Regions from separate parts of the Kosakonia sacchari SP1 genome, predicted to be linked through region 1. Evidence: predicted binding sites of a transcription regulator. Region 1 holds the regulator's gene; each other region holds the start of a gene.

Region 1 (10,182 bases):
AACTACTTTGCTATCAGCGAGCTGACCATTGGCCTGACGGTTATTGCTATCGGTACTGGCCTGCCTGAACTGGCGACAGCGATTGCCGGTGCGCGCAAAGGTGAAGATGATATTGCCATTGGCAATATTATTGGTTCAAACATCTTTAACATTGCTCTCGTGCTGGGTTTGCCCGCGATGATTGCGCCGGGCGACTTTAACCCGATAGCCTTTACGCGTGATTATGGCGTGATGTTGCTGGTCAGTGCCCTTTTTGCCCTGATTTGCTGGCGACGTAAGCAAATCAGCAGAAGCGTCGGCGCACTGTTATTGGGCGGGTTTATCGTGTGGCTGGCGCTGCTCTACTGGCTGTCGCCGCTTTTGACTGGATAATCGGATACGCATTATGTCGCAAATAGATTTGCAGCCGGGTTTTGACTTTCAACAAGCAGGTAAAGACGTCCTGGAAATTGAACGTGAAGGCCTCGCAGAGCTGGATCAATACATCAACGCCGACTTCACGCAGGCGTGCGAAAAAATGTTCTATTGCGCCGGGAAAGTGGTGGTGATGGGAATGGGCAAGTCCGGCCATATCGGTAGAAAAATGGCGGCCACATTTGCCAGCACCGGAACCCCCTCTTTCTTTGTGCATCCGGGTGAAGCGGCCCATGGTGATCTGGGAATGGTCAGCCCGCAAGATGTGGTCATTGCGCTGTCAAATTCAGGGGAGTCGAACGAGATCCTCGCGCTGATCCCGGTGCTGAAGCGATTAAAAGTTTCGTTGATTTGCATGACCAGCCGACCAGAAAGCAGCATGGCGCGCGCCGCCGATATTCATTTATGCGTTAAGGTGCCGAAAGAAGCCTGTCCGCTGGGTCTGGCGCCAACGTCCAGCACTACGGCGGCGCTGGTAATGGGCGATGCGCTGGCTGTCGCGTTGCTGAAAGCGCGCGGTTTTACGGCGGAAGATTTCGCCTTATCGCATCCCGGCGGCGCACTGGGCCGCAAACTGTTGCTGCGCGTCAATGACATCATGCATACCGGTGACGAAATCCCCCATGTCAGCAAAAACGCCAGCCTGCGTGATGCACTGCTTGAAATCACGCGCAAAAACCTGGGCATGACGGTTATCTGCGATGATTTGATGAAAATTGAAGGAATCTTTACCGACGGCGACTTACGCCGCGTGTTCGATATGGGCGGTGATGTCCGCAGCATGGGCATTGCCGACGTCATGACGCCCGGCGGTGTTCGGGTACGTCCCAACACACTGGCAGTGGATGCGCTGAATCTGATGCAATCCCGGCACATTACCTCCGTGTTGGTGGCCGATGGCGACCAGTTGCTGGGTGTGTTACATATGCACGATTTACTGCGCGCAGGCGTAGTGTAAAGAAGGACATAAGAATGAGTAATGCTGGCGCGTCGCTTGCGACCTGTTATGGGCCGGTAAGTACGCAAGTTATGGCGAAAGCGGAAAAAATACGCCTGTTGATTCTGGATGTGGACGGCGTGTTATCCGATGGGCTCATCTATATGGGCAATAACGGAGAAGAGCTGAAAGCATTTAATGTGCGCGATGGTTACGGGATCCGCTGTGCGCTCACTTCCGACATTGAGGTTGCCATAATTACCGGGCGAAAAGCTAAACTAGTGGAAGATCGCTGCGAAACGCTAAAGATTAAGCACTTGTATCAAGGTCAGTCGGATAAACTGCTCGCTTACCGCGAGCTGCTGGCAAAACTGGCGCTCACCCCCGAGCAGGTTGCTTATGTGGGTGATGATCTGATCGACTGGCCAGTGATGGCGGAAATTGGCTTGAGCGTTGCCGTTGCCGATGCGCATCCGCTGCTGCTTTCACGCGTGGATTACGTTACGCGCATTAATGGCGGCCGAGGCGCAGTTCGTGAAGTCTGTGATTTGTTGTTGCTGGCGCAAGGCAAGCTGGATGAGGCCAAAGGGCAATCGATATGAGTAAAACCAGACGTTGGGTCATCATTCTGCTGGCGCTGGCCGCACTGATCCTGATAGGGATCAACCTGACGGCTCAGGATGAGCCGGATCCGGTCGCCACCAATACTGCCGACCCGACTTACAAAAGCCAACATACGGATACGGTGGTTTATAGCCCGGAAGGGGCGCTTAACTACCGGCTTATCGCGCAGAACGTGGAATACTTTTCTGCTGAAGGTGTGAGTTGGTTCGCGCAGCCCGTTCTGACAACATTCGACGAGAATAAGGTTCCAACCTGGTCGATAAAGTCAGACAAAGCAAAGCTGACCGATGACAAAATGCTTTATCTTTATGGACATGTTGAAGTCAATGCGCTGACGGCGGACGCCCAGCTGCGAAAAATCACTACGGATAACGCCCAGATTAACCTGGTAACGCAGGATGTTACCTCGAATGATCAGGTCACGTTGTACGGTACAACATTTAATTCCACCGGCCTGAAAATGCGCGGCAACTTACGCAGCAAAAACGCCGAGCTGATTGAAAAGGTTAGAAGCTCCTATGAAATTCAAAACAAACAAACGCAGCCTTAATCTTGTATTGGCCACCACGCTTTTGGCCGCCGCGCTTCCGGCGCTCGCCGTGACCGGGGATACCGATCAGCCTATCCATATCGACTCCGATCAGCAGTCGCTGGATATGCAGGGTAATGTCGTGACCTTCACCGGCAACGTCGTGGTAACCCAGGGAACAATTAAAATTAATGCCGACAAAGTCGTCGTTACCCGTCCGGGTGGTCAGCAAGGTAAAGAGATCATTGACGGTTACGGCAACCCGGCGACGTTTTACCAAATGCAGGACAATGGCAAACCCGTTAAGGGCCACTCCTCGCAGATGCATTACGAACTGGAAAAAGATTTCGTTGTGCTGACTGGTAACGCCTATCTGGAACAGCTGGATAGTAATATCACCGGTGACAAAATCACTTATCTGGTGAAAGAGCAGAAAATGCAGGCGTTCAGCGACAAAGGCAAACGCGTGACCACCGTTCTGGTTCCGTCGCAGTTGCAGGATAAGAGCAATAAACAAACCCCGGCCCCGGCGCAAAAAAAGAGTAATTAATTCGTTATGGCAACATTAACTGCAAAGAATCTCGCCAAGGCTTATAAAGGCCGCCGCGTAGTTGAGGATGTCAGTCTGACCGTCAACTCTGGCGAAATCGTCGGGCTGCTCGGCCCTAACGGCGCAGGGAAAACCACCACTTTTTATATGGTGGTAGGTATTGTGTCGCGTGACGCGGGTAACATCATTATTGATGATGAAGACATCAGCTTGCTGCCGCTGCATGCACGTGCGCGCCGCGGTATTGGTTATCTTCCGCAGGAAGCCTCGATTTTTCGCCGCCTGAGCGTCTACGATAACCTGATGGCCGTTCTGCAAATCCGCGATGACCTGACCTCAGAGCAACGCGAAGATCGCGCCAATGAGCTGATGGAAGAGTTCCACATTGAACATCTGCGCGACAATATGGGCCAATCGCTCTCCGGTGGCGAACGTCGCCGTGTGGAAATTGCCCGCGCGCTGGCGGCGAATCCGAAATTTATCCTGCTGGATGAACCCTTTGCCGGCGTTGATCCGATTTCCGTTATCGATATCAAACGTATCATTGAGCACCTGCGTGACAGCGGTCTGGGCGTGCTGATTACTGACCATAACGTTCGTGAAACGCTGGCAGTGTGTGAGCGTGCTTATATCGTCAGCCAGGGGCATCTCATTGCGCATGGAACACCGCAGCAAATCCTTGAAGACGAACACGTTAAGCGCGTGTATCTTGGGGAAGACTTCAGACTCTGATAGGGTAGGGTTTATTGACGTTTTTTGTCGGAGAGTGCTGCTCTGAATATGAAGCAAGGTTTGCAACTAAGGCTCAGCCAACAGCTAGCCATGACGCCACAACTGCAACAGGCTATCCGTCTGCTGCAGTTGTCCACGTTGGAACTTCAGCAGGAACTTCAGCAAGCGCTGGAGAGTAATCCATTGCTGGAACAAACTGATCTTCATGAGGAAGTCGATAGCCAGCAGGTTCAGGAAAATGACGGCCTGGATACCGTCGACGCTCTCGAACAAAAAGAGATGCCGGATGAGTTGCCGTTGGATGCCAGCTGGGATGAAATTTACACCGCAGGTACTCCTTCCGGTAGCAGCCACGATTACATCGATGACGAATTGCCTATCTATCAGGGCGAAACCACGCAGTCATTGCAAGATTATCTAATGTGGCAGGTAGGGCTGACGCCCTTCTCTGACACCGATCGTGCTATCGCAACGTCTATTGTCGATGCCGTTGACGAAACAGGCTATCTCACCGTTTCGCTGGAAGAAGTGCTGGAGAGCATGGGCAATGATGACGTGGGGCTTGATGAGGTTGAGGCGGTACTTAAACGTATTCAGCGCTTCGATCCCGTTGGCGTTGCCGCGCGGGATCTGCGTGACTGCCTGCTGATCCAGCTCTCGCAGTTCGCCAAAGAGACACCGTGGTGTGAAGAGGCCCGGCTTATCATTAGCGATCACTTGGATCTGCTCGCCAATCACGATTTCCGCACCCTGATGCGCGTGACGCGCCTGAAAGAAGAGGTGCTGAAAGAGGCGGTGAATCTGATCCAGTCTCTGGATCCGCGCCCGGGCCAGTCGATCCAGACCAGCGAACCGGAATATGTGATTCCGGATGTTCTGGTACGCAAACATAATGGTCGCTGGACGGTGGAACTGAACTCCGACAGCATTCCACGTCTGCAAATCAACCAGCATTATGCCTCGATGGGCGGCGGCGCACGTAACGATGCCGACAACCAGTTCATCCGCAGTAACTTGCAGGAAGCGAAGTGGTTGATCAAAAGCCTGGAGAGCCGCAACGACACGCTGTTGCGCGTTAGTCGCTGCATTGTTGAGCAGCAGCAAGCCTTCTTTGAACAAGGCGAAGAATTTATGAAACCGATGGTGCTGGCCGATATAGCCCAGGCCGTCGAGATGCACGAGTCGACGATTTCTCGTGTAACGACCCAGAAGTACCTGCACAGTCCTCGCGGCATTTTCGAGCTGAAGTATTTCTTCTCCAGCCATGTCAATACCGAAGGTGGTGGCGAAGCCTCCTCTACCGCTATTCGCGCGCTGGTGAAGAAATTGATCGCCGCAGAAAACCCTGCAAAACCGCTGAGCGACAGTAAGCTGACGACCCTGCTTTCCGATCAAGGAATTATGGTGGCGCGGCGTACCGTTGCGAAGTATCGAGAATCTTTATCCATTCCGCCGTCGAATCAGCGTAAACAGCTGGTTTGACCCAACCGATAAGGAAGACACTATGCAGCTTAACATCACAGGACAAAACGTCGAGATCACTGATGCTCTGCGTGAATTTGTGACCACGAAATTCGCCAAGCTCGAACAGTATTTCGAAAGGATTAATCAGGTCTATATTGTGTTGAAAGTGGAGAAAGTGACTCACACCTCGGATGCGACGCTCCATGTCAATGGCGGCGAGTTGCATGCCAGTGCGGAAGGGCAGGATATGTATGCTGCTATCGACGGTTTGATCGATAAACTGGCGCGGCAGCTCACGAAGCATAAAGATAAACTGAAACAACACTAATTGTCCGAGCGTCCGTCTGGCGCGTTGCACCCTACCGTAACCCGGTAGGGTGACTGGCTCTGGCGTCGCTCAGGTGAAATTATGATGAATAACGATTCCGCTCTTCAATTGAGCAATGTCCTTAACCAGGAATGTACCCGTAGCGGCGTTCACTGCCAGAGTAAAAAACGTGCTCTGGAAATCATCAGTGAACTGGCGGCAAAACAGTTAGGCTTACCGCCACAAGTCGTCTTTGAAGCGATTCTTACGCGCGAGAAAATGGGCAGCACCGGCATTGGAAACGGTATCGCCATTCCTCACGGTAAGCTTGAAGAAGACACGCTTCGCGCCGTTGGCGTTTTTGTGCAACTCGAAACGCCCATTGCCTTCGACGCTATCGATAATCAGCCTGTCGATCTGCTGTTTGCCCTATTGGTGCCAGCGGATCAAACCAAAACGCATCTGCATACGCTCTCGCTGGTCGCAAAAAGGCTGGCGGACAAAACCATCTGCCGGCGCCTGCGCAGCGCGCAAAGTGATGAAGAGCTATATCAAATCATCACGCAGACGGAAGGTGAAAGCGACGATGCGTAACGGGAAGGAAACCTTTTTATCAGTCGTACTGAGGAGAAATGGTTCATGGTCCTGATGATCGTCAGTGGTCGTTCGGGTTCAGGGAAATCCGTCGCTCTGCGCGCCCTTGAAGATATGGGTTTTTATTGCGTCGACAACCTGCCTGTTGTGCTGCTGCCGGAGCTGGCGCAGACGCTTGCCGAGCGTCAGACTTCCGCAGCCGTCAGTATCGATGTGCGAAATATGCCGGAGTCGCCGGAAATTTTTGAACAGGCGATGAGCAATCTGCCGGACGCCTTTTCACCGCAGTTATTGTTTCTCGATGCCGATCGCAACACGCTGATCCGTCGTTACAGCGATACACGCCGCCTGCATCCGCTTTCCAGCAAAAATCTGTCGCTTGAAAGCGCGATTGACGAAGAGAGCAACTTGCTGGAACCGCTGCGTTCACGCGCAGATCTGATTGTCGATACCTCGGAAATGTCGGTGCATGAGCTGGCAGAAATGCTGCGTACGCGCCTGTTAGGTAAGCGCGAACGCGAACTGACCATGGTTTTCGAATCCTTCGGTTTCAAGCACGGCATTCCTATCGATGCGGATTACGTCTTTGACGTTCGTTTCCTGCCGAACCCGCACTGGGATCCTAAATTGCGCCCGATGACCGGCCTCGATAAACCCGTCGCGGCATTCCTCGACAGACATACGGAAGTGCACAATTTTATCTATCAGACGCGTAGTTATCTTGAGTTGTGGCTACCGATGCTGGAGACCAACAACCGTAGTTATCTGACCGTGGCCATCGGTTGTACCGGTGGTAAACATCGCTCCGTCTATGTCGCTGAACAACTGGCGGATTATTTCCGCTCGCGCGGTAAGAACGTTCAATCCCGTCACCGTACGCTGGAAAAACGCAAAACATGACCGTAAAACAAACCGTTGAGATCACCAATAAGCTGGGAATGCATGCGCGCCCGGCCATGAAACTGTTTGAACTGGTTCAGGGCTTCGATGCGGAAGTGCTGCTGCGCAATGATGAAGGCACCGAAGCCGAAGCCAGCAGCGTGATTGCGCTGCTGATGCTCGATTCTGCAAAAGGTCGACAAATTGAAGTGGAGGCCAGCGGCCCGCAGGAAGAAGAAGCGCTGGCGGCTGTGATTGCGCTGTTTAACGCCGGGTTTGATGAAGATTAATTCAGTACAGCTTGTTGCGCTCCAGGAACGCTTCCCCGCCTAGCTGCCGCATCTGGCGCAGGATCCATGCCTGACGGCTACGGACATAGCCAGATGGCGCGGCGGCCTGAAAACGGATCGGGTTTGGCAATACGGCGGCCAGTAGCGCCGCTTCCGACATGGTTAAGCGGCTCGCCGGTTTATGGAAATAGCGCTGCGATGCTTCCTCGACGCCGAACACTCCATCGCCAAATTCCGCAATATTAAGATAAACCGTCAGGATCCGCCGCTTGGTCCACACCGCTTCCATCCCAAGCGTCAGCCCGGCTTCCAGCCCTTTACGCACCCAGCTTTTTCCATCCCATAGCAGCAGGTTTTTCACCGTCTGCTGTGAAATCGTCGACGCACCGCGAATACGATTCTCATGGCGCTCGTTATGCGAGAGCGCTTTCTCAATGGCGCTAAAATCCAGCCCCCAGTGATCGGGAAAACGCTGATCTTCAGCGGCCACCACCGCCAGCGCCATCCACGGAGAAATATCATCCATACCGACCCAGTCGGAATGCGCGACATAGCCAAAGTCACCACTAAACCACGCGCCCAGTTGGCGTTCCACCATCACGGCGGAAAAAGGCACCGGCAGGAAACTGAACAGCACAATGCCGCCACCCCAGAAGAGCGCCAGTACGCACAACACCCGCAGAGCAATGCGCTTTAAGGTGGCTTTCAGCGGGCCGCGAAACCACTTCCTCATTCGGCCAGCACCAGCACGCGCGCTACCAGCTTTTCAATACCGGAGGCGGCCTGCGCGATGTCCTCCGCCAGCATATAAGCCGGCGTCGTCACCACTTTGTGCTCTTCGTCGACAACAATATCGTTGACCGGGCACGGCACATGCTCGGCACCCATCTCTTCCAGCACTTCGGCGGTATCAATATCCGTGCCGATTGTCAGGCGTAGGGGAAAATCGAAAATTTTCGGCAACATCGCTGGTGCGATGCACATAAAACCGAGCGGTTTACCTGCTTCGTGCATCTCCAGTGCCAGCATTTTCAGGCTGCTGTCAACGTTGCATTCACTGCCGAGGCTGGCAAAATCACTGAGGTTTTTTGCCGCGCCAAAACCACCGGGAACAATCAGCGCATCCAGATCGTTTGCAGATGCCTGCGATAACGGCTGGACATTGCCACGGGCAATACGGGCGGATTCAATCAGTACATTACGTCGCTCAGCCAGCGTTTCGCCCGTCAAATGGTTTACCACATCGCTTTGCCATTTATCGGGAGCGAAACAGACCGCCTGCGCACCATGACGGGCAATTGCTAGCAGCGTAATCACCGCTTCATGAATCTCCGAACCGTCATATACCCCTGCGCCGCTGAGAATCACGCCGACTTTTTTCATTTTGCTCATCCTTTATGCAACGTACTGACGATAATTAAAAATTTTGATAAGGGAGCCTTGCTTCACACATTTCACTGATTGATGTAACAAATCATTTAAGATTTGCTATCTTATGTGCGTGTGGTCGAATTTTTTCAGGCTACGCCCTTGCAAAAAAACAACTCAATTACGGCGCAGCCACGATTTCCCTGGTGTTGGCGCAGTATTCGCGCACCCCGGTTAATCCGGGGTCATTTTTTTCCAGCGTCCGCCACCCAGACTTTTAATACCGCCACATCGTTGCGCCACTCCTGCTTCATCTCTTCCACCCAGTCGCCGACGTTATCCCACCACGCAGGAAGATCGGGAGACTGAATCTGTTGACCAAGCTGTTGCAAATGACGCAGCCCGACAGAACCCGCAGCGCCTTTAATTTTATGGCCCTCTTCCACAATCCCTTTTTGGTCGCGCGCGGTCAGGTTTGATTCAAGCACGCTCAAATAGCCCGGCATCATTTTTTCAAACACATCCAGCCCGTCGGTAATTAATTTCGGCCCGACCAGCTCGATATATTGCTCAAGCATGGCGGTATCAAGCAGCGTTTGTACTTTACTGTTGTCCATAGTTGTCACGGGTTCCTCCTCACTTTCACTCGCATCCCAGAACTTTTTAATCATGGCAGTTAATGCCGGGACTGCCAGCGGTTTGCTTAATACATCATCCATGCCCGCATCGAGGTATTCCTGTTTGTCTTTCAGCACGTTGGCGGTAAGCGCCACCAGCGGCGGTAAATCCTCACGCGCGTAACGGCGGGTCAACTCTCGCGAAATATCCAGCCCGGTCATATCCGGCAACTGAATATCCAGCAACACCAAATCGTATTCACCCGGCGTGAACATCTCCAGCGCGGCAGTGCCGGTCATGGCGACATCCACGCTGCTGCCCAGTTTTTCCAGCACCGAGCGCGCGACAATCACGTTCAGCTCGATATCTTCCACCAGCAGCACATGTAACGCCGGAAGCGGCATATCATCATCTTCAAACGCGTCTTCAACTTCTTCCGCCACCGCCGGAGCGTGAATGGTCAAGGTAAATATCGAACCCGCCCCTGGCTCACTGCTGACGGTAATGTCGCCGCCCATGTTCTTCGCCAGACGGCGCGAAACGGCCAGGCCAATGCCAGTTCCTGTCGCCGGTTTACCGCCGTGGCTATCTTTCACCTGGTAATACATGGCGAAAATTTTATCCTGCTCATCGCGGGGAATACCGATCCCGGAATCCTGCACTTCAAAGTGCAGCATATCGCCTTCGTCATAACGCACGCGCACCACGACCTGCCCTTCACGGGTAAATTTGACGGCGTTGCTGATAAGGTTCCACAGGATCTGGCGCAAACGCGTACCGTCCGTAACCACCTGATGCGGCAGCGGCAATGTTGGATCAAGAACAAAGCGCAACCCTTTCTGGTGCGCCTGCAGGGCGGAGAGGTTTTCCAGATCG
Region 2 (10,182 bases), 560 kb from region 1:
GCCAATGTCTGCCCGAACGGCGCCATTAGCCGCGACGAAGGGTTTGTGCATGTGATGCAGGAGCGCTGCATTGGCTGCAAAACCTGTGTAGTCGCGTGCCCGTACGGTGCGATGGAAGTGGTAGTGCGCCCGGTTATTCGCCACAGCGGCGCAGGCCTGAATGTGCGCGCGGAGAAAGCCGAAGCCAACAAATGCGATTTGTGCCACCACAGCGAAAGCGGCCCCGCTTGTATGCAGGCCTGCCCGACCAACGCGCTGGTGTGTGTCGATCGCAACTTACTGGAACAGATGAGCGCGGAAAAACGTCGTCGCGCCGCGCTGGATGGCGCCGTTTCCCTGGTGTTCTAAACAATCTGAATTTCACTTTTAACAGGTCTGTTACTGATGAAAAAAATTACGAGCGTATGCCCTTACTGTGGCGCTGGCTGCAAACTGAAACTGGTCGTGGATAACGGAAAAATCATCCGTGCGGAAGCGGCCAACGGCCACACTAACCAGAACGAACTGTGCCTGAAAGGCTACTACGGCTGGGATTTCCTCAACGACACCAAACTGCTGACGCCGCGTCTGACCCAGCCGATGATCCGCTACGAAAAAGGCGGCAAACTCACACCGGTTAGCTGGGATGAAGCGATCCGCTATACCGCCAAACGCCTTAGCGATATCAAAGCGAAATATGGCCCGCGCGCCATTATGACTACCGGCTCGTCACGCGGCACAGGCAATGAAACCAACTATGTCATGCAAAAATTTGCCCGCGGCGTGCTCAATACCAACAATGTCGACTGCTGCGCGCGCGTTTGCCACGGCCCGTCTGTTGCCGGGTTACAGGAAACGCTTGGCAACGGTGCGATGAGTAACTCCATCAGCGATATCGAAAATTCCAGTTGTTTGCTGGTATTTGGTTATAACTGTGCTGATTCACACCCGATCGTCGCGCGCCGGGTGATCAAAGCTAAACAGAAAGGGGCGAAAATCATTGTTTGCGATCCGCGCCGCATCGAAACCGCGCGTATTGCCGACCAGCACCTGCAACTGAATAACGGCTGCAATATGGCGCTGGTCAACGCCTTTGGTTATGTGCTGCTCGAAGAAGAACTTTACGACAAAGATTACGTTGCCAGCTTTACCACCGGGCTTGAGGCGTACCGCGAAACGGTAAAAGATTACGCGCCGGAAGCGGTGGAACACATTACCGGCGTGCCGGCAAAACAGGTACGTCAGGCGATGCGCACCTATGCTGCCGCGCCGTCGGCCACCATTATGTGGGGCATGGGCGTAACGCAGTTTGGCCAGGCGGTGGACGTGGTGAAAGGGCTCTCCAGCCTGGCGCTGCTCACCGGTAATCTTGGTCGTGAACATGTTGGTGTTGGCCCGGTACGCGGGCAAAACAACGTGCAGGGCGCGTGCGACATGGGTGTGATCCCCAACCAGTTCCCTGGCTATCAGGATGTGGTAAACCCGGAAGTACGCGCTAAATTCGCCAAAGCCTGGGGCATCGACCCGGCGGTGATGGACGACAAAGTTGGCGTGCGCATTACCGAAGTGCCGCATCTGGCGCTGGAAGGCAAAGTGAAAGCCTACTACATCATGGGCGAAGATCCGTTGCAGACCGAAGCGGATTTGGGCCTGGTGCGTAAAGGCTTTGAAGCGCTCGATTTTGTGGTGGTGCAGGACATCTTTATGACCAAAACCGCCGAGCAAGCCGATGTGCTGCTCCCCGCCACTTCCTGGGGCGAGCATGGTGGCGTGTTTACCTGCGCCGATCGCGGTTTCCAGCGTTTTGAAAAAGCCATCGAGCCGAAGTACAACGTCAAGCGCGACTGGGAAATCATTAGCCTGATCGCCACGGCAATGGGCTACCCGATGCACTACGACAACAACCAGCAAATCTGGGATGAGCTGCGCGAGTTGTGCCCGCTATTTTACGGTGTGACCTACGAAAAAATGGGCGATATGGGACACGTTCAGTGGCCTTGCCCAACGCTGGATCACCCCGGCACGCCATACCTGTATCAGAACAACAAATTCGATACGCCGGACGGCAAAGGCCATCTTTTTGCTGCCCAGTGGCGTGCGCCAGCGGAACGCCCGGATGATGAGTTCCCACTGGTGCTCTGCACGGTGCGTGAAGTCGGGCACTACTCTTGCCGCTCAATGACCGGTAACTGTGCGGCGCTGCAAACACTCGCCGATGAACCCGGTTTTGTGCAGATTAACCCGGACGATGCGGCGGCGCTGGGCGTGCAGGATCGCCAACTGGTGTGGGTTGAGTCGCGCCGTGGCAAGGTGATCACCCGCGCGGATGTTAGCGAGCGCGTCAATCACGGCAGTGTGTATATGACTTATCAGTGGTGGATTGGTGCGTGTAATGAACTGACGCAGGATAATCTGGATCCGATTTCAAAAACGCCGGAGACCAAATATTGCGCAGTTCGGGTGAGTGCGATCAACGATCAGCGCTGGGCCGAAGAGTACACTCAGAGCACTTATCAACAGATGAAGAGTCGATTGCTCAATGCAGCAATGCAATGATGACACGGTCAACAGCAACGGTGTCTGTTTGCGCGTGTACGGAAAAGTACAAGGGGTGGGCTTCCGCCCCTTTGTCTGGCAACTGGCGCAACAGCTCGGGCTGAAAGGCGATGTCTGTAACGATGCGCAGGGCGTGGAGGTTCGCCTGCTCGGCAATGAGCGCGAATTTCTCGCCCTGTTGCAGCAACAGTGCCCGCCGTTGGCGCGCATTGATATGGTGACCAGCGCGCCGTTTTGCTGGTCCGTTTTACCGCTTGATTTCGCCATTCGCCACAGTGCGGGTGGCGCAATGAATACCCAAATTGTTCCCGACGCGGCAACCTGTCCGGCTTGCCTCGCGGAGATGAACGACCCTTCTGAACGCCGTTACCGCTACCCATTTATTAACTGCACCCACTGCGGGCCGCGCTTCACCATTATTCACGCCATGCCCTATGACCGGCCTAACACCGCGATGGCGAGCTTTCCGTTGTGCCCCGTTTGCGAAGCCGAGTACCGCGATCCGCTGGACCGGCGTTTTCACGCTCAGCCCGTGGCCTGTCATGAATGCGGCCCCGCGCTTGAATGGCGCAGCGGCGAACAGCATGCACGCGGGGAAGCAGCACTCCAGGCGGCAATCGCGCTGCTAAAAAGCGGCGGTGTTGTTGCGGTAAAAGGCATTGGTGGTTTTCATCTCGCCTGCGATGCAACGAGCCAGGCGGCGGTGATGCATCTGCGCGCGCGAAAACATCGCCCGGCAAAACCGCTGGCGGTGATGTTACCCGGCGCGGAAGGCGTGACGACGCAGGCGCAGCGCTTACTTGCGACGCCCGCCGCACCCATTGTGCTGGTGGAAAAAGAGCGCGTGAGCGGGCTGTGCGAGGCAATTGCGCCTGGCCTTGATGAAGTGGGCGTCATGCTGCCTGCCAATCCGCTGCAACACCTGCTAGCGCAAGAATTACAGCGCCCGCTGGTGATGACGTCTGGCAATCTCAGCGGAAAACCGCCCGTAATCAGTAATGACGAGGCGTTAAGCGATCTGGCGGATATCGCCGACGGCTTTTTGCTGCACAATCGCGATATTGTCCAGCGCATGGATGATTCCGTGGTGCGTGCGAGCGGGGAGATGCTGCGCCGTTCACGTGGCTATGTGCCGGATGCGATGTCGTTGCCGCCGGGGTTTAACGATCTTCCGCCGATGCTTTGCCTGGGAGCAGATCTGAAAAACACCTTTTGCCTGCTGCGCGGTAACAGCGCTGTGCCGGGTCAGCATTTTGGCGATCTCACCGATGAAGGCGTCGAAGCGCAGTGGCGCAGTGCGCTGCGCCTGATGCAGGATATTTACGACTTCCACCCGGAGCAGGTGGTGGTAGACGCTCATCCGGGTTACCGCACGCATCAATGGGCCAGCAGCTATGGCCTGCCGGTGCAGACCGTGCTGCATCATCACGCTCATGCCGCAGCCTGCCTCGGTGAACACGGCTGGCCGCTGGAAGGCGGTGATGTCATTGCAATAACGCTTGATGGCATCGGTATGGGCGAAGGCGGCGAGCTGTGGGGCGGCGAATGTCTGCGGGTCAATTACCGCGAGTGTGAACACGTAGGTGGGTTACCGGCGGTGGCGCTCCCCGGCGGGGATTTAGCCGCGCAGCAGCCGTGGCGCAACTTGCTGGCGCAGATGCTGGAGTTTGTTCCTGACTGGCAGCGCTACCCGGAAACCGCCGATATCCAGCGGCAGAACTGGCCGATGCTGGCGCGCGCAATTGAGCGCGGCGTTAATGCGCCGAAAGCCTCATCCTGCGGGCGCTTATTTGATGCTATTGCCTGTGCACTGGGTTGTGCGCCGCTGCACCTGAGTTATGAAGGCGAAGCGGCCTGCCAACTGGAAGCGCTGGCGGCGAGCGTGGCGTCTGTTGAACATCCGGTTCAGATGCCTCTTTGCGGAACCATGCTGGATTTGGCGGCGTTCTGGCAAAGCTGGCTGAACTGGCAGGCTACACCAGCCGAACGCGCATGGGCATTTCATGATGCGCTGGCGCAGGGGCTGGCCGTGCTGGTGCGGCAGGAAGCGGCACTGCGTGGCATTCATGTGCTGGTGTTCAGCGGCGGCGTAATGCATAACCGCCTGCTGAAAAAACGCTTACAGCACTATCTTGCGGAGTTTACTTTGCTGTTTGCGCACCAGCTCCCGGCCGGTGATGGCGGTATTGCCTTCGGCCAGGGTCTGGTAGCGGCAGCGCGGGCTATACCGCCAGCGCTTTAAGCAGGGCAAACGCCTCTTTCATTCTGTCTTCGCTGACCACAAACGCGCGCAGTTTACCTTCTGTGTCCAGCCCTTTTGCCACCATGCCATCGGCCCCGGTGGCAATGTGCCAGCGCAGATCGGTGCGGTGCGTTTCCCCGGCCAGATGCAGCGGCATCAGCGGCGTTTTCACCTTCACCAGCATCGCGGGCAGCACCAGTTGCGTGCTGTTGCCGGTGAGGTTTTTCGCCATCGTCATCGCGCTCAGTTGAATCGGTTGCAGGAACGGCAGCACCTGGCCGTTAATCTGCGCACAGTCACCGAGTGCGAAGATGTGTGGATGGCTGGTTTGCAGCGTGCCGTCCACCACGATCCCGCGCCCAACCTCCAGCCCGGCGTTCTGCGCCAGCGACACCTGCGGCGACAGCCCGGTGGCGGCGACGACCACATCCGCATCGATATAACGGTCATCATCCAGCCGCGCACGCACCCCCTGTTCATGCTCATCGAGTTGCACTAAACGCGATTGCAGCAGCAGGCGCACGCCCTGCGCCGTCAGGCAGTGTTGCAGGCGGCCACTCACTTCCGGCGGCATTAACGAAGGCAGAATACTGGCTGCGTTATCCAGCACGGTCACGGTTTTGCCCGCGCGGCGAAAATCCATCGCCAGCTCGCAGCCTATCAGCCCGGCACCCACAATCAGCACGCGGCTGGCATCACGCAGGGTGGTTTCACTGGCGTGATACTCCTGCAAGCTATTAAGCGTGAGCATTTTTTCACGACCCGGCAGCGGCGGAACGAACGCCTTTGCCCCCGTAGCCAGCACCAGTTTGTCGTATTGCCACTGTTTGTCGGCGCTTTTCACCACCCGCGCTTGCGTGTCGATGGCGCTGACAAAGGTGTACGGGAACAGCCGCAGATTATATTGCTCAGCGAACTCGCCCGCCGACTGGCGAATCAGATCCTCAGCACGTTGCGCCTGGCTAATCACATGGCTGAGATCCGGCTTGTTATACTCTTCCATGCCATCGGCGGCGATCAGCGTCAATGGTATGGCGCTGTCCAGTTTGCGGATGTTTTTCACCAATGTTCGGGCGGCGAAGCCCGAACCGATAATGACAATACCTGCGCTCATTTTGCCTCCGTTGCCAGTTCGTCAAACACTTCTTTGCCAAGGGAACATTCCGGGCAGAGGAAGTTGTCCGGCACGTCGCGCCACGGCGTACCGGGTGCGACATCCTGCATCGGCTCGCCTTTTGCCGGATCATAAATCCACTGGCACACACTGCACTGCATGGATGGGCCGAGATCGGCCGCTGCTGCGGCTGCGCAGGCACAGGTTTCTTGCGTGCTGGCGGCTGATGTTTTTACCGGTTCCGGCAGCGGCGACAGCGCCCACTGGCGGGCAATATCGCGCCCGTGCTGGCGGCAGACTTCCAGCGCGTCGATATCCGGTCGCCATTTTGCTTTCAGGCTGACCGACATCTCAAAACCGGCGTCCTGTAAACGGGTCGACAGGCGGTCAACCGCGCCGCCGCTCCAGCCATGGGAGCCAAAAGCGCTGGCGCGTTTATTACGAAAACGCAGGCCGGTAATCTCTTCAACCAGCCCGGCGATTTTCGGCATCATCACGTTGTTCATGGTCGAGGTGCCAACCAGCACGCCTTTGGAGCGGAACACATTGGTCAGAATGTCGTTTTTATCGCTGCGGGCGACGTTGAAGATTTTTACCGCCACGCGCGGGTCGACTTCGTTAATGCCTTGTGCAATGGTGTCGGCCATCATGCGGGTGTTGTTGGACATGGTGTCGTAGAAAATAGTGATGCGATCTTCTTGATAATCCGCCGCCCATTTCAGATACAACTCAACAATTTGCGTCGGGTTATCGCGCCATACCACGCCGTGTGAAGTGGCAATCATATCGACAGGCAGGTTGAAGCCGAGGATCTCGGTGATTTTCGGTGTCACCAGGCGGCTGAATGGTGTGAGGATGTTGGCGTAGTAGCGCTGGCACTGCTCAAACAGTTCTGTTTGATCAACTTCATCATTGAACAGACGTTCATCGCAGTAGTGCTGACCAAAAGCGTCATTACTGAACAGTACGGCATCGCCGGTCATGTAGGTCATCATGCTGTCCGGCCAGTGCAGCATTGGCGTTTCGACAAAAATAAGCTGTTTGCCGTTGCCGATATCCAGCGTGTCGCCGGTTTTCACCACGTTGAAGTTCCATTCAGGATGGTGATGATGGCCGTTGATCGAGTCGATGGCGTTATTGGTACAGTAAATTGGGGTGTTGGGGATATACGACATTAGCTCGGTCAGCGCACCGGCGTGATCTTCTTCCGCATGGTTGATAACGATGTAGTCGATCATCTGCAGATCGATTTCGCTGCGCAGGTTCTGCACGAACTCACGGCTAAATTTATGATCGACGGTATCGATCAGCACGTTTTTGCCTTCGCGGATCAGATAGCTGTTGTAGCTGCTGCCGCGCAGGGTTTTATATTCGGTGCCGTGAAAGTCGCGAACTTCCCAGTCACGTTGTCCAACCCAGTGAATGTTGTTTTTTACATGAATAGCCATATCAGTTGTCCTGTGCAGTTTTCTCAATTCGATGTATGGCTATTATCAAGTTGCGTGCCAACTTTTTATTTTATTGATTTATAAATGTTTTAATGATTTTTTGAAAAAATAAATTGTCATTATGACTATGCCGTGCACAGTCAATATGACACTATGCATTGTCAAAACGACAGTGAGGTAGGTATGAGTTTTTCGCTAAATGTCCTGGCGGGGATCGCCATAGAACTGCAAAGCGGTATCGGCCATGCGGACCGTTTCCAGCGGCTGATCACCACCCTGCGTCAGGTGCTGGAGTGTGATGCCTCGGCATTGCTGCGCTACGACGCACGGCAGTTTATTCCACTGGCGATCGACGGACTGGCACAGGATGTTTTAGGCAGGCGTTTTACGCTGGAAGGCCACCCACGGCTGGAAGCGATCGCCCGCGCCGGTGATGTGGTGCGTTTTCCCGCCGATAGCGATTTGCCCGATCCCTATGATGGCCTGATCCCCGGCCAGGAGAGCCTGAAAGTACACGCCTGCGTTGGGTTGCCGTTGTTCGCCGGGCAAAACCTGATTGGCGCGCTGACGCTTGATGGCATGTCGCCGGATCAGTTTGACACTTTTAGCGATGAAGAACTGCGGTTGATTGCTGCGCTGGCGGCAGGCGCGCTGAACAACGCGCTGCTGATAGAGCAACTGGAGAGCCAGAATATGCTGCCCGGCGCACCGGCGGCGTTCGAACAGGTGGCGCGCAGCGAAATGATTGGTCTGTCGGCGGGCATGGAGCAGCTAAAAAAAGAGATCGATATCGTTGCCGCTTCCGATCTGAACGTGTTGATCAGCGGTGAAACCGGTACCGGTAAAGAGCTGGTGGCGAAAGCTATCCATGAAGGTTCGCCACGCGCCATCAATCCGCTGGTCTATCTCAACTGCGCCGCGCTGCCGGAAAGTGTGGCCGAAAGCGAACTGTTCGGTCACGTTAAAGGCGCGTTTACCGGTGCTATCAGCAACCGCAGTGGCAAATTCGAGATGGCGGACAACGGCACGCTGTTTCTCGATGAGATTGGCGAGCTGTCACTGTCGTTGCAGGCGAAATTACTGCGCGTGCTGCAATACGGCGATATTCAGCGCATCGGCGACGACCGCAGCCTGCGTGTCGATGTCCGTGTACTGGCTGCTACCAACCGCGACCTGCGCGAAGAGGTGCTGGCCGGCAGTTTTCGCGCCGACCTCTACCATCGTTTGAGCGTGTTTCCGCTTTCTGTACCGCCGCTGCGCGAGCGGGGGGAAGATGTTGTTTTACTGGCTGGCTACTTTTGCGAGCAGTGTCGTTTGCGGCTGGGGTTGGGGAGAGTGGCACTAAGCCCCGGCGCGCGGGCGCATTTGCTGAGTTATGGCTGGCCAGGTAACGTGCGCGAACTGGAACATGCCATTCACCGCGCGGTGGTGCTGGCGCGCGGTACGCGTAACCGTGATGACGTGGTGCTGGAAGCGCGCCATTTTGCGCTTAGTGATGAACCAGCGCAGCCATCCAGCCCGGTAACGCCGCTGCCCGTGGAGCAAAATCTGCGCGATGCGACGGAGGATTTTCAGCGCGCATTTATTACCCGCACGCTGGAAGAGCAGGGCGGTAACTGGGCGGCCTGCGCGCGCGGTCTGGAGATGGATGTCGCCAACCTGCACCGACTGGCGAAACGTCTGGGGCTTAAGGGTTAACGCATTCCCACCAGCCAGAGATCGTGCCGCGTGACGTCGCGCCCATGATGAAGCGTTAAACAATGCCTGCCAGAGATAGGCATATTGACGTTGCCAGCCTGCATCGGCTGGCGAAACGTCTGTGGTTAAAGCGTTAAAGGATTCACGCCTGGCAGGGATCGTGCAGGTGGATGTTGTTAACCTGCACCGACTGGCGAAACGTCTGTGCGGAAGCGTTACAGAATGCCAGCCTGGTAGAAATCTTGCAGGTTGATGGCGCCGACCAATAAACCGGCGTCATCCACCACCGGGGCGGCGGCGATTTTGCGCTGCATTAAGCGCTCTTTGGCGTCCACGGCACGGCTGCCCGCGTCCAGCGTGATGCCGCCGGGCGTCATCGCGTTATCCACCTGCGCGGTTAGCGCCCCGCCTGACACCAGCCAGCGGCGAAGATCGCCGTCGGTAAATACCCCTTTTACATGGCGCTGCTGGTCACAAACCGCCACCAGACCCAAACCGGTGCGGCTCAGTTCCAGCATCGCGTCCATCACGCTGGTGGTGAGCTGCACCTGCGGGATCTGCTCCTCTTTGCGCATCAGATGGTGCACTTTATTGAGCAACCTCGCGCCAAGTGCGCCTGCCGGGTGAGAACGGGCAAAATCCTCTTCATCAAACCCGCGCGCCTGCATGACCGCCATCGCCAGCGCGTCGCCCATCATCAGTGTGTTGACGGTGCTGGACGTCGGTGCCAGGTGCATGGGGCAGGCTTCTCGCTCAACTGAAATATCCAGCACCGCTCGCGCGGCGAGCGCCAGCGGGGATCGCGGTTTACCGGTCATCGCCAGCAAGGCGACGGATTTCTCTTCAAGACGCGGCAGGATCAGATCCAGCTCTTTGGCCGAACCGGAGTAGGAGATAAACAGCATCACGTCGCGGCTTTCGATCATGCCGAGATCGCCATGCAGCGCTTCCGCCGGGTGAACGAAAAACGCCGGTGTGCCGGTGCTGGCAAGCGTCGCAGCAATCTTTTTGCCAATATGACCAGATTTGCCGATCCCGGAAACGATCACTTTCCCCTCGCAGCGCAGCACGGTTTCGGCGGCGCGCACAAATGCTTCACCGAGGCGCTCCGGCAGGCGGCTGGCTTCCTGAAGCTCCAGCAGCAG
Region 3 (10,182 bases), 530 kb from region 1:
GCTCGGCAATCTGGCGCAGCAGTTTCAGGTTCGCCGGGGTAAACACCTCTTTCTGGCACTGCGCCAGTTTCAGCACGCCCAGCAGATTTTTCCCCGACATCAGCGGCAGCAGGCACAGGGTCTGAATGTTGTTGCCCCAGGTTTCAAACAGCATCCGCTCGTAGGGCGCGAGTTTGTCACGCTCATGCAGATTAATCAGCAGCATCTCCTGGCTGTTAAATACCCGCTCGGTCAGCGTTCCCTGTTCGTCGACTTCCTGCGTTTCATGGGCGGGGTCGGCTTCATCCAGATAATGCGTCGAGTAGATGGTCAGTTTGCCCTTGCGGCTGCCGCGAAGCACCAGACTGATAGCGTCAATGCCGAAGTAGTAGTGGATCTCTTTCGCCACTTCGCTGACCAGTTCATCCATATGCAGCCGGGAGAGCACCGCATTGGTGATGGCCACCAGAATGCGGAAATCGTCGCGCTCCTGACACAGAAGCTCGTAGTCCGGTGTGGGGTGCTCGCGGCTTTGCAACTGCTCGGCAACCACGGCAACAATTTGCGTCAGCGTATGCAGGCGCTCGGTCTCTTTGTCGCTCCATGGCCTGTCGCTGGTGCGGAAAAATTCACAGCCGCCAAAAATCTGCCCTTCGGCGGCGAGCGGCAGCAAGCTGTAATGGGCGAATGCCGGGTAGATCCGGCTTTCGGCAATGGCGGGCCAGGTCTCACTAAAGAGTTGCGCGGTGCAGCGCAGCGCCTGCGGGTGAGAGAGAATATGCCGCACCGGGCCGCCTGCCAGCAGCGCCTGGTCGTTATATCTGGCGCTGTTGTCGGGACCTTGCACGGCGTAACGGCTGGCGAGGTGGCTGTCGGCATGCCACAGCACAATCGCGGCGTTATCGGCGAGACCCGCCTGGCGGGTCAACCGGGTTAACGTTTCACAAAGCGCGGCCATATCGGGTTGCTGTAATAACATCCGTGTTATATCAAACAATCCTTGTTGCCCGAGATCGCTCATCGGTGTATACGACATTTTGCTTTTCCAGGAACACACGCTGAAGGTGTGAAAAAAGTAATAAAAATAAAAAGTTAACAAATCCGCGGTAAGGGCTCGGCATGAGGTAAATCCAGCAGGCGCTTCACTCCATAAAGGCCTGTCAGGCGTACACCTTTGCGGTCGACCACTTCGCCAATTATGGCGGCGTCGCGCCCTAACGGGTGAGCGCGTAATTGTGCCAGCGCCTGCTCTGCGGCTTCGCGCTGAACGGCAATCACCAGTTTGCCTTCGTTGGCAAAATTCAGTGCATCCAGCCCCAGCAGTTCACAAACCCCACGTACCGCCGGTTTTACCGGTAAATCTCGTTCATTTAACTCAATGCCGTAACCGCAGGCGGCAGCAAACTCATGTACCACCGCGTTAACGCCGCCGCGCGTGGCGTCGCGCAGGGCTTTTACGCCGGGAAGCTCGCGCAGTTGGCTAATCAACGGCGTCAGCACCGCGCAATCGCTGGTCAGCTCGCCATCCAGCCCTAAGCCTTCACGCAGGTTAAGGATGGTTGCGCCGTGATCGCCCAGGGTGCCGCTTGCCAGCAGCACATCGCCGGGTTGCAGCGATGCTGCTGCCCAGTGAATAGAGGCCGGGATCGCGCCAATGCCGGCGGTATTGATAAACACCTTATCGGCTGCGCCGCGCTGCACCACTTTGGTATCGCCGGTGACAATCGCGATACCGGCGCTGCGGGCGGTATCGGCCATGCTCTCGACAAGCGTTTTCAGTGTGGCTATTGGCAATCCCTCTTCAAGGATAAAGCCGCAGGAGAGAAAGCGTGGTGTTGCGCCGCTCACGGCAATGTCGTTTGCCGTGCCGCATACCGCCAGCTTGCCGATATTGCCGCCGGGAAAGAACAGCGGATCGATAACGTAGCTATCGGTGGAAAACGCCAGCCGATCGCCGCCTGCCGTAAGCTCGGCCAGATTGATACGCGCCTGATCTTCCTGCTCTGCGAGCCAGGGATTGTTGAACGCTTCGAGAAAAAGCTGGCTGATGAGTTGCTGCATAGCCTGGCCGCCGCTGCCGTGCGCCATCTGCACTTCATTCATGCTTCACACTCCTGAGCACGGTATTGATACCAGGCCGCGCAGGCACCTTCTGATGAAACCATCAGTGCGCCAAACGCGCTTTGAGGGTTACAGGTGTTACCGAACAGCGGGCACTGGTGCGGCTTACAGCGGCCAGTCAGCACGTCACCGCAGCGGGCGCGCGGATCGTCATACACTTGCTGTACCGTCGGGCGAAAATGCGCTTCGGCGTCAAAGCGTTGATACGCAGGCGTCAGATGCACGCCGGATTCGCCAATCATGCCCAGGCCGCGCCATTCGCTGTTGCCGCGCACGGTAAATACGTCGGCGATGGCGGCCTGCGCCAGCCGGTTGCCTTCGTCCGGCACTACGCGGCGATACTGGTTTTCCACCTTGCTGTGGGCGGCGATTTTCTGCTCAACCAGCATCACCACGCCCTGCAACAGATCGAGCGGTTCAAAACCGGCGACCACCAGCGGGCGCTGATACGTATCGGCGATAAAGGTGTAGGCGTCAGTGCCGATCACCATGCTGACATGGCCCGGTGCGAGAAACGCGTCGATGCCGTTGTCCGGCTGCTCCAGTAAGCTACGCAACGTTGGAATCAACGTGATGTGCTGGCAGAAAAACCAGAAGTTATCGAGGTTACGGGCTTTTGCCTGCTGCAAGGTAATGGCGGTGGCGGGCATGGTGGTTTCGAACCCCAGACCGAAGAACACCACTTTGCGCTGCGGATTTTTTTCCGCCAGCGCCAGCGCATCCATTGGCGAATAGACAATCCGCACATCCGCGCCGCGCGCTTTTGCCTGCAGCAGCGAGCCGTTTTTCCCCGGCACGCGAATGGCGTCGCCAAAGGTGCAGAAAATCACCTCCGGGTGCTGGGCGATCTCCACGCAGGTATCAATCCGCCCCATCGGTAATACGCAGACCGGGCAACCGGGGCCATGAATAAACTCAATGTTTTCCGGCAGTAACTGGTCGAGGCCAAACTTGAAAATAGCGTGCGTGTGTCCGCCGCACACCTCCATAATGCGCAGCGGGCGCGCGGCGGTGTAAGAGAGGTGCGCAGCCCGTTCACGCAGGTGATCAATCAGTTGCATCACCTGTTCCGGGGCGCGGTATTCGTCGACAAAACGCATTATTTCTCCTCGCCGTAAAGCAGCGCGCCGACATCGGGTTCGACATCGAACATGTTTTGCAGCGCCGCCAGCGTATCCAGCGCCTCTTCTTCGTTAATCACGCTCATGGCGAAACCAACATGCACCAGCACCCACTGGCCGAGGCGCGACTGTCCGTTTTCGTCCGTGCTGCCGACCAGCGTTAAATCGACATCGCGCTGAATGCCGCTGACATCCACTTTGGCTTGCAGGCCATCAATGGCGCAAATTTGCCCCGGTACGCCTATACACATCGTTGTGTCTCCAGCCAGTCAAGCCAGGCGTCCATCCCGTCGCCTTTGGTGGCGGAAATCAACATGATTTCAATGGTTGGGTTCACTTCACGGGCATAAGCGATGCACTGCTCGACATTAAAATCGAGGTAGGGCAGCAAATCCACTTTATTGAGCAGCATTAACGAGGCGGCGGCGAACATATGCGGATATTTCAGCGGCTTGTCTTCGCCTTCTGTTACCGACAACACCGCTACTTTATGACGCTCGCCAAGGTCGAAACCCGCCGGGCACACCAGGTTGCCGACGTTTTCGATAAACAGAATGCCGCGATTTTCCAGCGCCAGGCGCGGTGCGGCGTCGGCAATCATCTGCGCGTCAAGATGGCAGCCTTTACCGGTGTTGACCTGAATCGCCGGGGTGCCGGTGGCGCGAATGCGTGCGGCATCGTTAACCGTTTGCTGATCGCCTTCAATCACTGCACAAGGGACGCGCGTTTTCAGGCGCTTAAGGGTTTCGGTAAGCAGGGTGGTTTTGCCAGAGCCGGGGCTGGAGACCAGGTTAAGCACCAGTTGCTGCGAAGCGGCGAAGCGGGCGCGGTTACGGGCGGCGATTTGGTTATTTTTCTCCAGTACGTCAATCTCCACTTCCACCATCCGGCGCTGGCTCATGCCGGGAGCGTGGGTACCGGCTTCACCGTGGCCATAATGCAGGTCGCCGTGTGCCAGTTGCGTGGGACGAAAATCGTCGGTTTTGATACCGGTGATTTTCATCGCCGGGCGCGCAGCAGGGGAGAACGGCGCACCGCGAAACGCCGAGTGCGGATTATGTTCATCCCCCTCAATATAAAGGTTACCGTCCTGACAACCACATGTTGTACACATTGTTTACTCCTCAATTTCCAGTCGCTGAATTTGCATGCCGTCATCGGCGACAATCTGCAACCGGTCGCTGTGGCACTGCGGGCAGCGGCGCACTCGCTGGGTAAGTAACGTCACATACTGTTGGCAGGACTCGCACCAGCATTCCGCCTGTTGTTGTTCGATGTGCAGTGTACAACCTTCCGCCAGGCTGCCACGGCAAACCAGATCAAAACAAAACGTTAAAGCTTCCGTTTCTACACAAGAAAATGCGCCGACTTTCAGCCACACGCCGGTGACCCGACGCGCGCCGTTTGCTGACGCCTGTTGTTCGATAATTTCCAGCGCACGCTGGCAGAGGGTGATTTCGTGCATAACGCCTCCTGATGACTTTGCGCCCTTAATGCAATAAGAGTGCCATTCCGCGTTATGACACAGTGACGATGTCGACAATGTCGAGATGACACGTCGAAAGTGGGAAGGTTTTGTTTTTATTTTCTTAAAAATCAATAAATTAAATTTTGGCATGGATGATGCTTTACCGCCGTTGTTTTTCATTAACCGGGTAAGCAGACATGACCATTTGGGAAATTAGCGAAAAGGCAGATTACATTGCCGGGCGGCATCACCGCCTGCAGGAAGAGTGGCGTAGCTACTGTAACGCGTTAGTTCAGGGCGTTACGCTCTCCAAAGCGCGGTTGCATCACGCCATCGGCTGTGCGCCGGAACAGCAACTCTGCTTTGTGCTGTTCGAACACTTCACGGTTTATATCACCCTGACCGGCGGCTTTAACGGTCACACCATTGAATATGCGATTGCCAATAAAGAGAGCGATGAGCGACGCGTGATTGCCACAGCGCAGCTCTCCAGCGATGGCAAGGTCGATGGCGCGTTCAGCGTGCGCGATCGCGAAAAAGTGCTGGAGCATTATCTCGGCAAAATCGCCGCCGTTTACGACAACCTGTACGCCGCAATGGAAGCGGATACGCCGGTCAATCTCACCACGCTTGCCAGCCACGCGCACGCGCCTGCGCTGGCCTGAGTTTGGGTGTCGACATGTGTCGAAGTGACACATGGCGCGACACGTTTCGTCATAAATGACCGCCCGTAACCAGGGTGAATCACCTGAGGATTTGCTGGTGAACCGTTTTGTAATTGCCGATTCGGCGTTATGTATTGGGTGCCATACCTGCGAGGCTGCCTGCGCCGAAACGCACCGTGCGCATGGCCTGCAGGCGATGCCCCGGCTGCGCGTGATGCGCAGCGAAAAAGAGTCCGCGCCGCAGCAGTGCCACCACTGTGAAGACGCGCCCTGTGTGGGCGTTTGTCCGGTAAAAGCGATCAACCGTGTTGAAGGCGCGGTGCAGTTAAATGAAAGCCTGTGCGTCAGCTGCAAGCTGTGCGCGATTGCATGTCCTTTCGGCGCGATTGAGTTTTCCGGCAGCCGCCCGCTGGATATTCCCGCCAATGTTAACTCGCCCAAAGCACCCGCCGCGCCGCCTGCACCCGCGCGTGTCAGCACGTTGCTGGATTGGGTGCCCGGTGTGCGGGCCATTGCGGTGAAGTGCGATCTCTGCCACTTCGATGCAGAAGGCCCGGCCTGCGTGCGGATGTGCCCGACCAAAGCACTGCATCTGGTCAATAACCGGGACATCGCCAGAGCCAGCCGTCGCAAACGCGAGCAAACCCTCAACACGGATTACGGCGATTTATCGCTGTATACGCAGCTAAACCGGAGCGCGAAATGACTATCCTCTCTTTGTTAAGCGCTGCTGTCGCGGTGCTCACCTGCGCCGCCATGTTGGCCTATCTGTTTATGCCGTTCAAAGCGTTAAGCGGTCTGTTTGCCGGGCTTGGCGGCGCTATCGGCTGTGCAATGGCGGCAGCCTGCGGCGTGATGGCATTAACCGACGCCGTGACGGTGAGCGGCATGATACCGCTGATTCAGTACCACATTCTGATCACTCCGCTGAGCGCCGTATGGTTGATAACGCTCGGTGTTTGCGGCGGTTTTGTTAGCCTGTACTCCATTTACTGGCATCGTCATGAAGCGGTGAAAGCCAACGGTCTGCTGATGAACTTACTGCTGGTCGCCGCGCTGTGCGCGGTGAGCGCGGCAAACTTCGGCGCGTTGGTGATCATGGCGGAAATTATGGCGCTGAGTGCGGTATTCCTGACCGGCTGTAGCAAATCCGGCAAGCTGTGGTTTGTTATGGGCCGCTGCGGTACGGTGCTGCTGGCGCTGGCCTGCTGGTTGCTGTGGCAGCGTTATCAGACGCTGGATTTTGCACTGCTCGGTACACATGCGCTCGGCAGTGACATCTGGCTGCTCGGCGTGATCGGTTTTGGCCTGCTAGCCGGGATTATTCCGCTGCATGCCTGGGTGCCGCAGGCGCATGCCACTGCACCTGCCCCGGCGGCGGCGCTGTTTTCCACGGTAGTGATGAAAATCGGTTTGTTCGGCATTCTGAGCCTTTCACTGCTCGGCGGCCAACCGCCGCTGTGGTGGGGCGTTGCGCTGCTGGTGTTTGGCATAATTACCGCTTTTGTCGGCGGGCTGTATGCACTGATGGAGCATAATATCCAGCGCCTGTTGGCATACCACACGCTGGAGAACATCGGCATCATTCTGCTCGGTCTGGGCGCTGGCGTCACCGGCCTTGCGCTGCAACAACCTGTTTTGCTGGCGCTGGGGCTGACCGGCGGCCTGTATCACCTTTTCAACCACAGCCTGTTTAAAAGCACGCTGTTCCTCGGTGCGGGTACGCTGTGGTTTGGCACCGGTTATCGCGATATCGAAAAACTGGGCGGCATCGGTAAAAAGATGCCGGTTATCTCGCTGGCAATGCTGGTCGGGCTGATGGCGATGGCGGCGCTGCCACCGCTCAACGGTTTTGCCGGTGAGTGGGTGATTTATCAATCCTTCTTTGGTTTAAGCACCAGCGGCCATTTTCTGCTGCAACTGCTGGGGCCACTGCTGGCGGTTGGCCTGGCAATTACCGGTGCGCTGGCGGTGATGTGCATGGCGAAAGTCTATGGCGTCACATTTCTTGGCTCGCCGCGAAGCGCTCAGGCGGAAAACCCACGTTCTATTCCCTGGTTAATGACTAGTGTGGTCGCCGCGCTGGCCATTTGCTGCGTCATTGGCGGTGTTGCCGCGCCGTGGCTGATGCCGCGCCTGTTTGCCGCCGTACCGTTACCGCTGCAAACGGCGAACACCGTGGTGTCGCAGCCGATGATCGCGCTGTTGCTGATTGCCACGCCGCTGCTGCCGTTACTGCTGATTATGCTGTTTAAAGGCGATCGCCTGCCTGCCCGCCGTCGCGGCAGCGCCTGGGTGTGTGGTTACGATCACGAAGGATCAATGGTGATTACCGCGCATGGTTTCGCCATGCCGGTGAAAGCGGCCTTTGCCCCGGTGCTGAAACTGCGGAAATGGCTGGAGCCCCGGCTTCCTGTTCCCGGCTGGCACGGTGATAGCGCGCCGGTGCTGTTTCGTCGGCTGGCGCTGATTGAGCTGGCGGTGCTGGTGGTAGTGGTGATTTCACGAGGAGCCTGATGATGAGTTTTCTGTTTGCTTTACTCCAGGCGCTGGTGTTGTTTGCCGCAGCGCCGCTGCTTTCCGGCATCAGCCGTGTGGCGCGTGCGCGTTTGCACAACCGGCGCGGGCCGGGCGTGCTGCAGGAATACCGCGATCTGCTGAAACTGCTGGGCCGGCAAAGTATTGCTCCGGCGGCGTCGGGCTGGGTATTTCGCCTGACACCGTTTGTGATGGTGGGCGTCATGTTGACCGTCGCGACCGCGTTACCGGTGGTGACGATTGCCTCGCCGCTGCCGGAACTGGGCGATCTGATCACGCTGATTTATCTGTTCGCCATTGCCCGCTTTTTCTTTGCCATCGCCGGGCTTGATACCGGCAGCCCGTTTACCGGGCTAGGCGCGAGCCGTGAAGCGATGCTCGGCGTGCTGGTCGAGCCGATTTTACTGCTTGGCCTGTGGGTGGCGGCGCTGGTCGCTGGCTCGACACACATTAGCTACATCACCAATACCGTCTATCACTGGCCGCTCTCTCGCAGCATTCCTCTGTTCCTGGCGCTGTGCGCCTGTGCTTTCGCCACCTTTATCGAGATGGGCAAACTGCCGTTTGATCTCGCGGAAGCGGAGCAGGAGTTGCAGGAAGGGCCGCTGTCTGAGTACAGCGGCAGCGGTTTTGCCGTGATGAAGTGGGGCATCAGCTTAAAACAACTGGTGGTGCTGCAACTGTTTGTTGGCGTGTTTCTGCCCTGGGGGCAAATGACCACCTTTAGCGCCACCGGTTTGCTGCTGGCGCTGGTGATTGCTGTGGTGAAACTGGTCGCTGGCGTGCTGATTATCGCCCTGTTTGAGAACAGCATGGCGCGTTTGCGTTTTGTCGCTACGTCACGCGTGACCTGGGCCGGTTTCGGCGTCGCCTTTTTAGCCTTCGTCTCCTTGCTGGCGACGTATTAAGAGAGTTTGAGCATGTCTGAAGAAAAAATCGGTCAACACTATCTTGCCGCCCTGCACGAGAAATTTCCCGGCGTGGTGCTGGATGAAGCGTGGCAGACCAAAGACCAGATTACCATCACCATCAAGGTGAACTACCTGCCGGAAGTCGTCGAGTACCTTTACTACCAGCAGGGTGGCTGGCTTTCCGTCCTGTTTGGTAACGATGAACGTAAGCTGAACGGCCATTTTGCTGTTTATTACGTGCTGTCGATGGAGCAGGGCGTGAAATGCTGGATCACGGTGCGCGTGGAAGTGGATGCGCTGAAACCGGAATATCCTTCCGTAACGCCGCGCGTACCAGCAGCGGTGTGGGGCGAGCGCGAAGTGCGCGACATGTACGGCTTGATCCCGGTGGGCCTGCCGGATGAGCGCCGCCTTGTGCTGCCGGATGACTGGCCGGATGAACTCTACCCGCTGCGTAAAGACAGCATGGACTATCGTCAGCGTCCCGCGCCGACCACCGATGCGGAAACCTACGAGTTTATTAATGAGCTGGGCGATAAGAAAAACAATGTGGTGCCGATTGGCCCGCTGCATGTGACTTCCGACGAACCAGGCCACTTCCGCCTGTTTGTTGACGGCGAGAATATTGTCGATGCCGACTACCGCATGTTTTACGTCCATCGCGGCATGGAGAAGCTGGCGGAAACCCGCATGGGCTACAACGAAGTCACGTTCCTTTCCGATCGCGTCTGCGGCATCTGCGGCTTTGCCCACAGCACGGCCTATACCACGTCGGTAGAAAACGCGATGGGCATTGTCGTGCCGGAACGCGCGCAGATGATCCGCGCCATTTTGCTCGAAGTGGAACGCCTGCACTCCAACTTACTCAACCTTGGCCTGGCCTGCCACTTTGTCGGTTTTGACTCCGGGTTTATGCAGTTTTTCCGCGTGCGCGAAGCCTCCATGAAGATGGCGGAAATCCTCACCGGGGCGCGTAAAACCTACGGCCTGAACCTGATTGGCGGTATCCGCCGCGACATGTTGAAAGACGACATGATCCAGACTCGCCAGCTAGCGCAGCAGATGCGCCGCGATGTCACCGAGCTGGTGGAAATGCTGATGAGCACGCCAAACATTGAGCAGCGCACCGTGGGCATTGGTCGCCTCGACCCGCAAATCGCCCGCGATTTCAGTAACGTTGGTCCGATGGTGCGCGCCAGCGGACACGCCCGCGATACTCGCGCCGACCACCCGTTTGTTGGTTACGGCCTGTTGCCGATGACCGTGCACACTGAACAAGGCTGCGATGTGATTTCACGCCTGAAAGTGCGCATTAATGAAGTGCTGACCGCGCTCAATATGATCGATTACGGTCTCGACAACCTGCCTGGCGGCCCGCT

The links. The regulator sigma-54, encoded in region 1, starts transcription at its own class of promoters, with help from an activator protein. The targets are predictions, from matches to a motif close to GTTGGCACANNTTTCGCTNT.
Region 2: the regulator sigma-54 is predicted to act here: its motif matches at 7,382-7,401, upstream of norV (anaerobic nitric oxide reductase flavorubredoxin).
Region 3: the regulator sigma-54 is predicted to act here: its motif matches at 4,714-4,733, upstream of hypA (hydrogenase maturation nickel metallochaperone HypA).

The regions. Positions count from the first base shown of each region.
Region 1 is NZ_CP007215.2:508,700-518,881, reverse strand. It holds gene C813_RS25490 (calcium/sodium antiporter) at 1-372, shown strand, start outside; gene kdsD (arabinose-5-phosphate isomerase KdsD) at 386-1,372, shown strand; gene kdsC (3-deoxy-manno-octulosonate-8-phosphatase KdsC) at 1,387-1,953, shown strand; gene lptC (LPS export ABC transporter periplasmic protein LptC) at 1,950-2,525, shown strand; gene lptA (lipopolysaccharide ABC transporter substrate-binding protein LptA) at 2,494-3,054, shown strand; gene lptB (LPS export ABC transporter ATP-binding protein) at 3,061-3,786, shown strand; gene rpoN (RNA polymerase factor sigma-54) at 3,835-5,268, shown strand; gene hpf (ribosome hibernation promoting factor) at 5,291-5,578, shown strand; gene ptsN (PTS IIA-like nitrogen regulatory protein PtsN) at 5,660-6,151, shown strand; gene rapZ (RNase adapter RapZ) at 6,197-7,051, shown strand; gene npr (PTS phosphocarrier protein NPr) at 7,048-7,320, shown strand; gene mtgA (monofunctional biosynthetic peptidoglycan transglycosylase) at 7,322-8,053, opposite strand; gene elbB (isoprenoid biosynthesis glyoxalase ElbB) at 8,050-8,703, opposite strand; gene arcB (aerobic respiration two-component sensor histidine kinase ArcB) at 8,934-10,182, opposite strand, start outside.
Region 2 is NZ_CP007215.2:1,071,993-1,082,174, forward strand. It holds gene hydN (electron transport protein HydN) at 1-348, shown strand, start outside; gene fdhF (formate dehydrogenase subunit alpha) at 385-2,535, shown strand; gene hypF (carbamoyltransferase HypF) at 2,519-4,777, shown strand; gene norW (NADH:flavorubredoxin reductase NorW) at 4,758-5,891, opposite strand; gene norV (anaerobic nitric oxide reductase flavorubredoxin) at 5,888-7,339, opposite strand; gene norR (nitric oxide reductase transcriptional regulator NorR) at 7,523-9,037, shown strand; gene gutQ (arabinose-5-phosphate isomerase GutQ) at 9,253-10,182, opposite strand, start outside.
Region 3 is NZ_CP007215.2:1,041,435-1,051,616, forward strand. It holds gene flhA (formate hydrogenlyase transcriptional activator FlhA) at 1-1,015, opposite strand, end outside; gene hypE (hydrogenase expression/formation protein HypE) at 1,072-2,082, opposite strand; gene hypD (hydrogenase formation protein HypD) at 2,079-3,200, opposite strand; gene C813_RS27930 (HypC/HybG/HupF family hydrogenase formation chaperone) at 3,200-3,472, opposite strand; gene hypB (hydrogenase nickel incorporation protein HypB) at 3,463-4,335, opposite strand; gene hypA (hydrogenase maturation nickel metallochaperone HypA) at 4,339-4,686, opposite strand; gene hycA (formate hydrogenlyase regulator HycA) at 4,887-5,354, shown strand; gene C813_RS27950 (4Fe-4S dicluster domain-containing protein) at 5,452-6,060, shown strand; gene hycC (formate hydrogenlyase subunit 3) at 6,057-7,871, shown strand; gene C813_RS27960 (respiratory chain complex I subunit 1 family protein) at 7,874-8,800, shown strand; gene hycE (formate hydrogenlyase subunit HycE) at 8,813-10,182, shown strand, end outside.